Regions from separate parts of the Pseudomonas sp. RA_105y_Pfl2_P56 genome, predicted to be linked through region 2. Evidence: predicted binding sites of a transcription regulator. Region 2 holds the regulator's gene; the other holds the start of a gene.
What was found. The regulator sigma-54, encoded in region 2, starts transcription at its own class of promoters, with help from an activator protein. The targets are predictions, from matches to a motif close to ANTGGCATNNANNTTGCTNT.

Region 1 (4,415 bases), on a different contig from region 2:
AGATAGAGCAAATCCAAGTGCTAATCGAGGCGGATCCAGTGCGTATGCGGATATTGCGTCTGGTGCAGAGCCTTGGATTACCTGATTGCTGGATAGGGGCGGGATTTCTGCGTAGCGCCGTATGGGATCGATTACACCAGCGCGTTTATTCGCCATTGCCATCGGACATTGATGTCATCTGGTTCGATCAAGAGCGGGCCACTGTTGAATCAGACACTGAACTGGAGGCTTGCTTACGGAATATTGACGCCTCATACAACTGGTCAGTGAAGAACCAGGCGCGTATGCATCTGCGAAATGCTGATGCGCCTTATGCGAGCGCAATTGATGCCATCAGGTTCTGGCCGGAAACAGCGACGGCAATTGCCATAAGGCTCGGTACGCAGGGCGTTCTGGAGGTCGCAGCACCGCTTGGTCTGGATGACCTCTTCGATCTTGTTGTTCGGCCTACTGCGAGGTTCCAAACCGAGAAGCATGCAGTTTACCTGGATCGTTTACGTACCAAGGATTGGCTGGGTGTATGGCCAAACCTGAAGGTTATCGACTACTGACAATTGTTTGCAGGCCTCAACCATCAGGGCGGGTGAAGCTGTAAGGCGTTAGGTAAGTGTCATCTTGATTCATCGAACAGCTCCTCTTGCTTTAGGGCTGCCCTCGATCGTCGCCAAACGATCGGGTGGCAGTTGTACGCGGGTTGGCGAGCCGGAGCAAAAGGAACCCGGCAGACCCGAAGATCTCCCACGCACAACCGCCATAACTCGATGAGGCGTTACATCTAGCCGCCATCAGATGGTGGTCGTGCGCCTTAAGCTTTCCAGGTCGCCAAACTCAGTGCTGAATATTCAGCATAGGGTGAGCTTAGGAACCGGGGCTTTTCGGCGCAATCGGACGGCGGTCACTCAGGTTGTAGGACGTTGCCGAGATCATTGAAGGGCTGAAGATCAAAAGATCGCAGCCTTCGGCAGCTCCTACAGGGGGAGCAGGGTTACTCGGCTGGCGGATTCAGCTTCGCTTCCATCTCGGCCACCTTCGCTTCGAGGCTCTCAAGGCGAGCGCGAGTGCGCGCCAGCACAACCATCTGGCTATCGAACTCTTCACGGCTGACCAGATCGAGTTTGCTGAAGGCACTTTGCAACAGCATCTTGAACTGGCTTTCGATTTCGGCTTTCGGCAGCGGGGTGTCGCCGCTGAACAGGCGAGAAGCGGTGCCGCTCAGGGCGTCGAGGAAGTCTTTGGGCGCGAGCATGGGAAGTGTCCTGGAAACAATGGCCGGCAGTGTATCACGCAGTGTCTATAGTCAATCTCGCAGGCCGGGATGCACGCTTTTCGCGCAAGAGCATGGGCGGCAGCGCACCGTTGTTGTGCGTAACCGGATGGCCTTTTGCACGAAGGTGCTTGCGACAGCGGCCAAGCGATTGAAATCAGTGGGTTTTGGCGAGATGGCAAGGTTTCTGCTTAGTGACCTGTGACCCATGCACTGATGCAGTCGCTGTGACGAATGCAGTGCGGCAGGCGGAACGGGGAGTTTCGTCTGATGCGGTTAGCTGGCGTCAGTCGGGCAGTCAAGGCCGACGATGCGTTACAAAGCCAGGCACTGCGCTTAGACTTGAGTCGGGTTTGTTTTCCTGGGGCAAGTCCACCAATTCGGGAGAAAGTTTCATGAAGCTAGTCACTGCCATCATCAAGCCGTTCAAGTTGGACGACGTGCGCGAGTCGCTGTCCGAAATCGGCGTGCAGGGCATTACCGTTACTGAAGTCAAAGGCTTCGGCCGGCAGAAGGGTCACACCGAGCTGTATCGCGGCGCGGAATATGTGGTCGATTTTCTGCCCAAGGTGAAAATCGACGTGGCCATCGACGACAAGGATCTGGATCGCGTTATCGAGGCGATAACCAAGGCGGCCAACACCGGCAAGATCGGTGACGGCAAGATCTTCGTGGTCAATCTGGAACAGGCGATTCGTATCCGTACCGGCGAAACCGATACCGACGCGATTTAAGCCGCCACAAACCCCAACGCCCCAGGAGAAAACAATATGACTCTGCGTAAATTCGCAGGGCTAGGAGCCCTGTTGTCCATCGTAATGCCAAGCCTTGCAATGGCGGCAGACGAAGTGGCGGCCCCAGTCCTCAATTCCGGCGACACGGCCTGGATGCTCACCTCGACAGCCCTCGTGCTGTTCATGACCATCCCGGGCCTGGCGCTGTTCTACGGCGGCATGGTTCGCTCCAAAAACATTCTTTCCGTGATGATGCAGTGCTTCGCCATTACCGGTCTGATCAGCATCCTGTGGGTCATTTATGGCTACAGCATTGCGTTCGACACCACCGGCATGGAGCAGGGCGTCGTCAACTTCAACTCGTTCTTCGGCGGCATGGGCAAAGCGTTCCTCGCTGGCGTTACACCTGACAGCCTGACCGGCCCCGCCGCGCTGTTCCCTGAGGCGGTGTTCATCACCTTCCAGATGACCTTCGCAATCATCACCCCGGCGCTGATCGTCGGTGCGTTCGCCGAGCGGATGAAGTTCTCCGCGATGCTGATCTTCATGGGCGTGTGGTTCACCCTCGTTTATGCGCCGATCGCACATATGGTCTGGTCCGGTAACGGCGGCCTGCTGTGGGACTGGGGCGTACTCGACTTCGCTGGCGGCACCGTTGTGCATATCAACGCCGGTATCGCAGGTCTCGTGGCGTGCCTGGTGCTGGGCAAGCGCAAAGGCTTCCCGACCACTCCAATGGCTCCGCACAACCTCGGTTACACCCTGATGGGCGCGGCGATGCTGTGGTTCGGCTGGTTCGGCTTCAACGCCGGTTCCGCTGCGGCGGCCAACGGCACCGCCGGTATGGCGATGCTGGTCACTCAGATCGCTACCGCTGCGGCGGCGCTGGGCTGGATGTTCGCCGAGTGGATCACCCACGGCAAACCTAGCGCACTGGGCATTGCCTCGGGTGTGGTGGCCGGTCTGGTTGCGATCACTCCGGCTGCCGGCACCGTGGGCCCGATGGGCGCACTGGTCATTGGTCTGGCGGCGGGTGTGGTGTGCTTCTTCTGCGCCACCACCCTGAAACGCAAACTCGGTTATGACGACTCCCTGGATGCGTTCGGCGTACACGGTATCGGCGGTATTCTCGGCGCGATCCTCACCGGTGTGTTCGCTGCACCGTCGCTGGGTGGCTTCGGCACTGTCACCGACATCGCCGCTCAAGTATGGATTCAGTGCAAAGGCGTCGGCTTCACGGTGATCTACACCGCGATCGTCACTTACATCATCCTCAAGGTACTGGACGCCGTGATGGGGCTGCGTGTGACTGACGAAGAAGAGTCGGTGGGCCTGGATCTGGCACAACACAACGAACGCGGCTACAACCTGTAAGTACGCGCACTCAAGAATTTGCCCGGTTCGCCGGGCATTTTTTTGTCTGGGATTTGTCATTGAAGGACAAGCTGAAAGGATTTTTCGTACGGCTTTTGTCGTGTTTATGAAGGGTGTTTTTCTGCGGGCAATGGCTTACACCATTGCAGGAATATTAGGGCCTTTGTTTTTTCCCAGAGCGCGCTAGAATGCGCCCCGAACGTGCGGAGAACTGTATGTGGCAGCAGACTCTGATAACCCTGCGGGCGCGACCCCGGGGCTTTCATCTGGTGACGGACGAGTTGATCAATGGCCTGCCTGAACTCAAGGCGTGCCGGGTCGGTCTTTTGCATCTGTGGCTGCAACATACCTCGGCGTCGTTGACCATCAACGAGAACGCCGATCCGGCGGTCCGTCGCGACTTCGAACGATTTTTCAATCGTCTGATCCCACAAGGAACAGACGGCTATGAGCATAACGACGAAGGCCTGGACGACCTCCCGGCGCACTTCAAGGCCAGCGTGCTGGGTTGCCAGATCTGTCTGCCGGTTTCGGCAGGTCGACTGGCACTGGGCACCTGGCAAGGCGTTTATCTGGGCGAGCACCGTGATCATGGCGGTGCCCGTAAAGTCCTTGCCACCTTGCACGGTGAAGGGGCATAGCCGCTGATCAGCAGCGGCGAATGATTTTTTAACGGCGACTTTCGACAGTTGCCAAAGCTGGTCTATAACTAATCTGCTTTTCGCAAGTCATGAGGTAGAACATGAGCGACGATGATCTGGAAAACGACGACCTCGAAGTAGGCGACGAAGACGAGGCCGAGGAAGGCCTGGAAGCAGCAGCGGAAGACGTTGCTGACGACGATGGCGGTGACGATACGCCGGCCCCGGCTGCCAAAGGCAAAGCCAAGGCTGCGGTGTCGGTTGACGAGTTGCCGAGCATTGAAGCCAAGAACAAGGAGCGCGACGCCCTGGCCAAGGCCATGGAAGAGTTCCTGTCGCGAGGCGGAAAAGTGCAGGAAGTGGAGGCCAATGTGGTCGCCGATCCGCCCAAGAAGCCGGACA
Region 2 (4,415 bases):
AGTGGATGACGCCGACGGGTTTCCGAAAAACGCTTGAGCAGGGTTTCTTCGTCGGCGTCCAGATAAAGCACATCGCACTGGATGTGGCGGCTGCGGACTTCTTCCAGCAACTCGGGGAAACGCGAGAGATGGCTCGGCAGGTTGCGCGCATCGATCGACACGGCCACCAGCGGTTGTGCCAATTCGGTGTGTATCAGTGCGCGTTCAGCCAGTTCTGGCAACAAGCCTGCCGGCAGGTTGTCGATGCAGTAGTAACCGCTGTCCTCAAGGACATTCAGTGCGGTGCTTTTGCCCGAGCCGGAGCGGCCACTGACGATGATCAAGCGCATGATTAATGCCTGTTCTGCTCTTCCAGTACCACTTGGTACAAGGCTTCACTGCCGGCAGCGCTGCGCAGTCTTTCGCGTACTTCCTTGCGGTCGAGCATGCTGGCGATTTGACGCAGTAACTCCAGGTGCGCATCGGTAGCGGCTTCTGGGACCAGCAGTACAAACAACAGATCAACGGGGGCGCCGTCGATCGCATCGAAATCGATAGGGGCGTCGAGGTGAAGCAGAGCGCTGACAGGCTCAATGCAACCCTTGAGGCGACAGTGAGGAATGGCGATGCCGTTGCCAAAACCGGTGGAACCGAGTTTTTCACGGGCAATCAGGGCCTCGAAGACATCTTGCATCTCCAGCGCCGGCACTTCGCGGGCGATCAGGTTGGCAATTTGTTCGAGGGCTTTCTTTTTACTGCCGCCCGGCACGTTCACAAGAGAACGGCCGGGGGTCAGGATATTTTCAAGTCGGATCATGGAGTGGGGGGTTATCGACCGGTAGCGCCCTGGAGCAGGCTCTGGGTCTTTTCCTTATGCTTTTTGAGTTGTTTATCCAGCTTGTCGGTCAGGGCGTCGATCGCGGCGTACATATCGGTATGTTCCGCGTTGGCGACCACTTCACTGCCGGGAATATGCAAGGTGGCTTCGATTTTCTGCTTGAGCTTTTCGACACACATCGTGACTTGTACGTTGGTGATCTTGTCGAAATGGCGCTCCAATCGTTCGAGTTTCTCGTTGATGTAGGTGCGCAGAGGTTCGGTCACTTCCAGTTGGTGTCCACTGATGTTGACTTGCATACAGCTTCTCCTTCGTTGCCAGTGCATAAAGCGGCAGGCTGGATAGCCTGCCACTGGAACGCTGTAACGTGGCTTACATCAACCGCTTGCGTTCGCTCGAAGGCGCGATCCCGAGGGACTCGCGGTACTTGGCGACGGTGCGGCGAGCCACCTGAATGCCTTGTGCCTCCAGTAAACCAGCGATCTTGCTGTCACTCAACGGCTTTTTCTGATTTTCCGCAGCAACCAGTTTTTTGATGATCGCGCGGATCGCCGTGGACGAGCATTCACCGCCTTCGGAGGTGCTGACGTGGCTTGAGAAAAAGTATTTCAGTTCATAGATACCGCGCGGGGTATGCATGAACTTCTGCGTGGTCACTCGGGAAATCGTCGATTCGTGCATGCCAACCGCTTCGGCGATGTCATGCAGCACCAGTGGCTTCATGGCTTCGTCCCCGTATTCCAGAAAGCCGCGTTGATGCTCGACGATCTGGGTGGCCACTTTCATCAGGGTTTCGTTGCGGCTTTGCAGGCTCTTGATGAACCAGCGGGCTTCCTGCAACTGGTTGCGCATGAAAGTGTTGTCGGCGCTGGTATCGGCGCGTCTTACGAAGCCGGCATACTGGGCGTTGACCCGCAGGCGGGGCACTGATTCCTGATTCAGTTCGACCAGCCAGCGTTCATTGTCCTTGCGCACAATGACGTCAGGGACGACGTATTCGGCTTCAGTGGATTCGATCTGAGAGCCCGGACGCGGGTTGAGGCTCTGCACCAGTTCGATGACTTGACGCAGTTCATCTTCCTTGAGCTTCATGCGCCGCATCAACTGGTTGTAATCGCGGCTGCCGAGCAAGTCGATGTAGTCGGTGACCAGACGTTTCGCTTCAGTCAGCCATGGTGTCTTCGCCGACAACTGGCGCAGTTGCAGCAACAGGCATTCGCCGAGGTTGCGGGCGCCGATGCCAGCGGGTTCAAACTGCTGGATGCGGTGCAGAACGGCTTCGATTTCGTCCAGTTCGATGTCCAGTTCCGGGTCGAACGCTTCGAGGATTTCTTCGAGGGTTTCGTCCAGGTAACCCTGGTTGTTTATGCAGTCGACCAGGGTGACGGCGATCAGTCGGTCGGTGTCTGACATCGGCGCGAGATTGAGCTGCCACAGCAGGTGGCTTTGCAGGCTTTCACCGGCGGAGGTGCGAGTGGTGAAGTCCCATTCGTCGTCATCGCTGCTGGGCAGGCTGCTGGCACTGGTCTGGTAGACGTCCTCCCAGGCCGTGTCGACCGGAAGCTCGTTGGGGATACGCTCGCTCCATTCGCCATCTTCCAGATTGTCCACCGTCGGAGCGGTTTCCTGATAGGACGGTTCCTGAATTTCGGTGTTGGGCTTTTGCTCGGCGTTGTCGGCCAGAGGGTCCGAGTTATCGAAGTCGTCGCCTTCTTCCTGGCGTTCGAGCATCGGATTGGATTCCAGGGCCTCCTGGATTTCCTGTTGCAGATCCAGGGTCGACAATTGGAGCAGACGGATGGCCTGTTGCAGCTGCGGTGTCATCGTCAGCTGCTGGCCCATTCTCAAGACTAGCGATGGTTTCATGGCAGGGGCTTAACACCTTATTCGCCGGCGCACATGCGCCATCCACTACAGAGCGCCGAAGCGCCAAACTTAAGCAAATTATATGCCTGAAACTGAAGTGTTTGCCTAGAGCGTTGTAACAATTAAAGCGTATTAAATCCTGCTTGAATCGATACAGCGCCCGCGCGTCTCTCCGGGCGCTGTCGCGTTTACAGGCGGAACTCGTGACCCAGATACACTTCCTTGACCAGATCGTTGGCCAGGATGGTTTCTGCGTCGCCTTCGGCAATCAACTGGCCGTCGTTGACGATGTAAGCGGTTTCGCAGATATCCAGCGTCTCACGCACGTTGTGGTCGGTGATCAGTACGCCGATGCCCTTGGCCTTGAGGTGGTGGATGATCTGCTTGATGTCGCCGACCGAGATCGGGTCGACACCGGCGAACGGTTCGTCGAGCAGGATGAATTTCGGTGCGGTTGCCAGAGCACGCGCGATTTCAACTCGGCGGCGTTCACCACCGGACAGGCTCATGCCCAGGTTGTCGCGGATGTGGCTGATGTGAAATTCCTGCAGCAGGCTTTCCAGCTCCTTGCGACGGCCGGCCTTGTCGAGCTCCTGGCGAGTCTCGAGGATGGCCATGATGTTGTCGGCCACCGACAGCTTGCGGAAGATCGAGGCTTCTTGCGGTAGATAGCCAATACCTGCCTTTGCGCGACCGTGCATTGGCTGGTGGCTGACGTCCAGATCGTCGATCAGCACGCGGCCCTGATCGGCCTGTACCAGGCCGACAATCATGTAGAAGCATGTGGTCTTGCCGGCACCGTTCGGGCCGAGCAGGCCAACAATCTGGCCGCTGTCGATCGACAGGCTGACGTCACGCACGACCTGGCGGCTTTTATAGGCCTTGGCCAGATGCTGAGCTTTCAGAGTGGCCATTACTGGGTTTTCTCGTCGGTTTTCTTCTTCGGCTGGATCACCATGTCGATGCGCGGACGCGACTCGGTGACCTTGCTGCCGGTGGCACGGCCGGCACTGGCCAGTTTCTTCACCGTGTCGTAGACGATTTTCTCGCCTTGGGTGATGTTGTCGTCCTTGTCGACAACCTTGGCCTTGTCGATCAGCACGACGCGGTTCTGCGCTGCGTGGTACTGGATCGTTACGCCCCAGCCTTGAACGGGTTTCTTGTCGCCGGCGGTTTGCAGTTGCTCGAAGTAGGCAAGGTTGCCCACCGAGGTCACCACGTCGATGTCACCGGCCTGAGTGCGAGTGATGGTCACGGTGTTGCCGGTAACCTTCATCGAGCCCTGAGTGATGATCACGTCGCCTTTATAGGTGGCAACGCCATTCTTGTCGTCCAGTTGGGCATCGTCGGCCTGAATGCGGATCGGCTGCTCTTGATCGTTCGGCAGAGCCCAGGCGCTCACGCTTCCCAGTGCTGCGCCCAGACTGAGCAAAATAGGGAGGGTTTTAACGAGCCTCATACTGTCCTCTTACGTTCGATAGCAGGTGTATCCTGCTTTCCTTCAGATACGCTTTCATTCCCACGCCAGTCGATACACCCCCAGCGCCGTCGATTCTAACGGGTTGCGCGGTCTGCGCATATTGCTGCTGCGGGAACACCGTCATGCGAGTCGACGTGATCAGGGTGTCGCGGTTCTTTTCATCGGTGCGCTTGACGCGTACCGAGTCGATCAACTCGACTTCGGTGCCGCCCGAGTTCACTTCGCCGCGCTCACTGGTCACGTGCCATGGGA

Region 1: glnK (P-II family nitrogen regulator) is a predicted target of sigma-54. The motif match lies at 1,439-1,458, and genes of this name have one in related genera.

Annotation. Positions count from the first base shown of each region.
Region 1 covers NZ_CAXAPL010000015.1:113,741-118,155, reverse strand. Annotated here, with positions in the region: gene AACY11_RS12930 (nucleotidyltransferase family protein) at 45-551, shown strand; gene AACY11_RS12925 (accessory factor UbiK family protein) at 986-1,246, opposite strand; gene glnK (P-II family nitrogen regulator) at 1,660-1,998, shown strand; gene AACY11_RS12915 (ammonium transporter) at 2,035-3,372, shown strand; gene AACY11_RS12910 (secondary thiamine-phosphate synthase enzyme YjbQ) at 3,588-4,013, shown strand; gene sutA (transcriptional regulator SutA) at 4,115-4,415, shown strand, end outside.
Region 2 covers NZ_CAXAPL010000005.1:27,610-32,024, reverse strand. Annotated here, with positions in the region: gene rapZ (RNase adapter RapZ) at 1-329, opposite strand, end outside; gene ptsN (PTS IIA-like nitrogen regulatory protein PtsN) at 332-796, opposite strand; gene hpf (ribosome hibernation-promoting factor, HPF/YfiA family) at 808-1,116, opposite strand; gene AACY11_RS05185 (RNA polymerase factor sigma-54) at 1,190-2,683, opposite strand; gene lptB (LPS export ABC transporter ATP-binding protein) at 2,872-3,597, opposite strand; gene lptA (lipopolysaccharide transport periplasmic protein LptA) at 3,597-4,142, opposite strand; gene lptC (LPS export ABC transporter periplasmic protein LptC) at 4,129-4,415, opposite strand, start outside.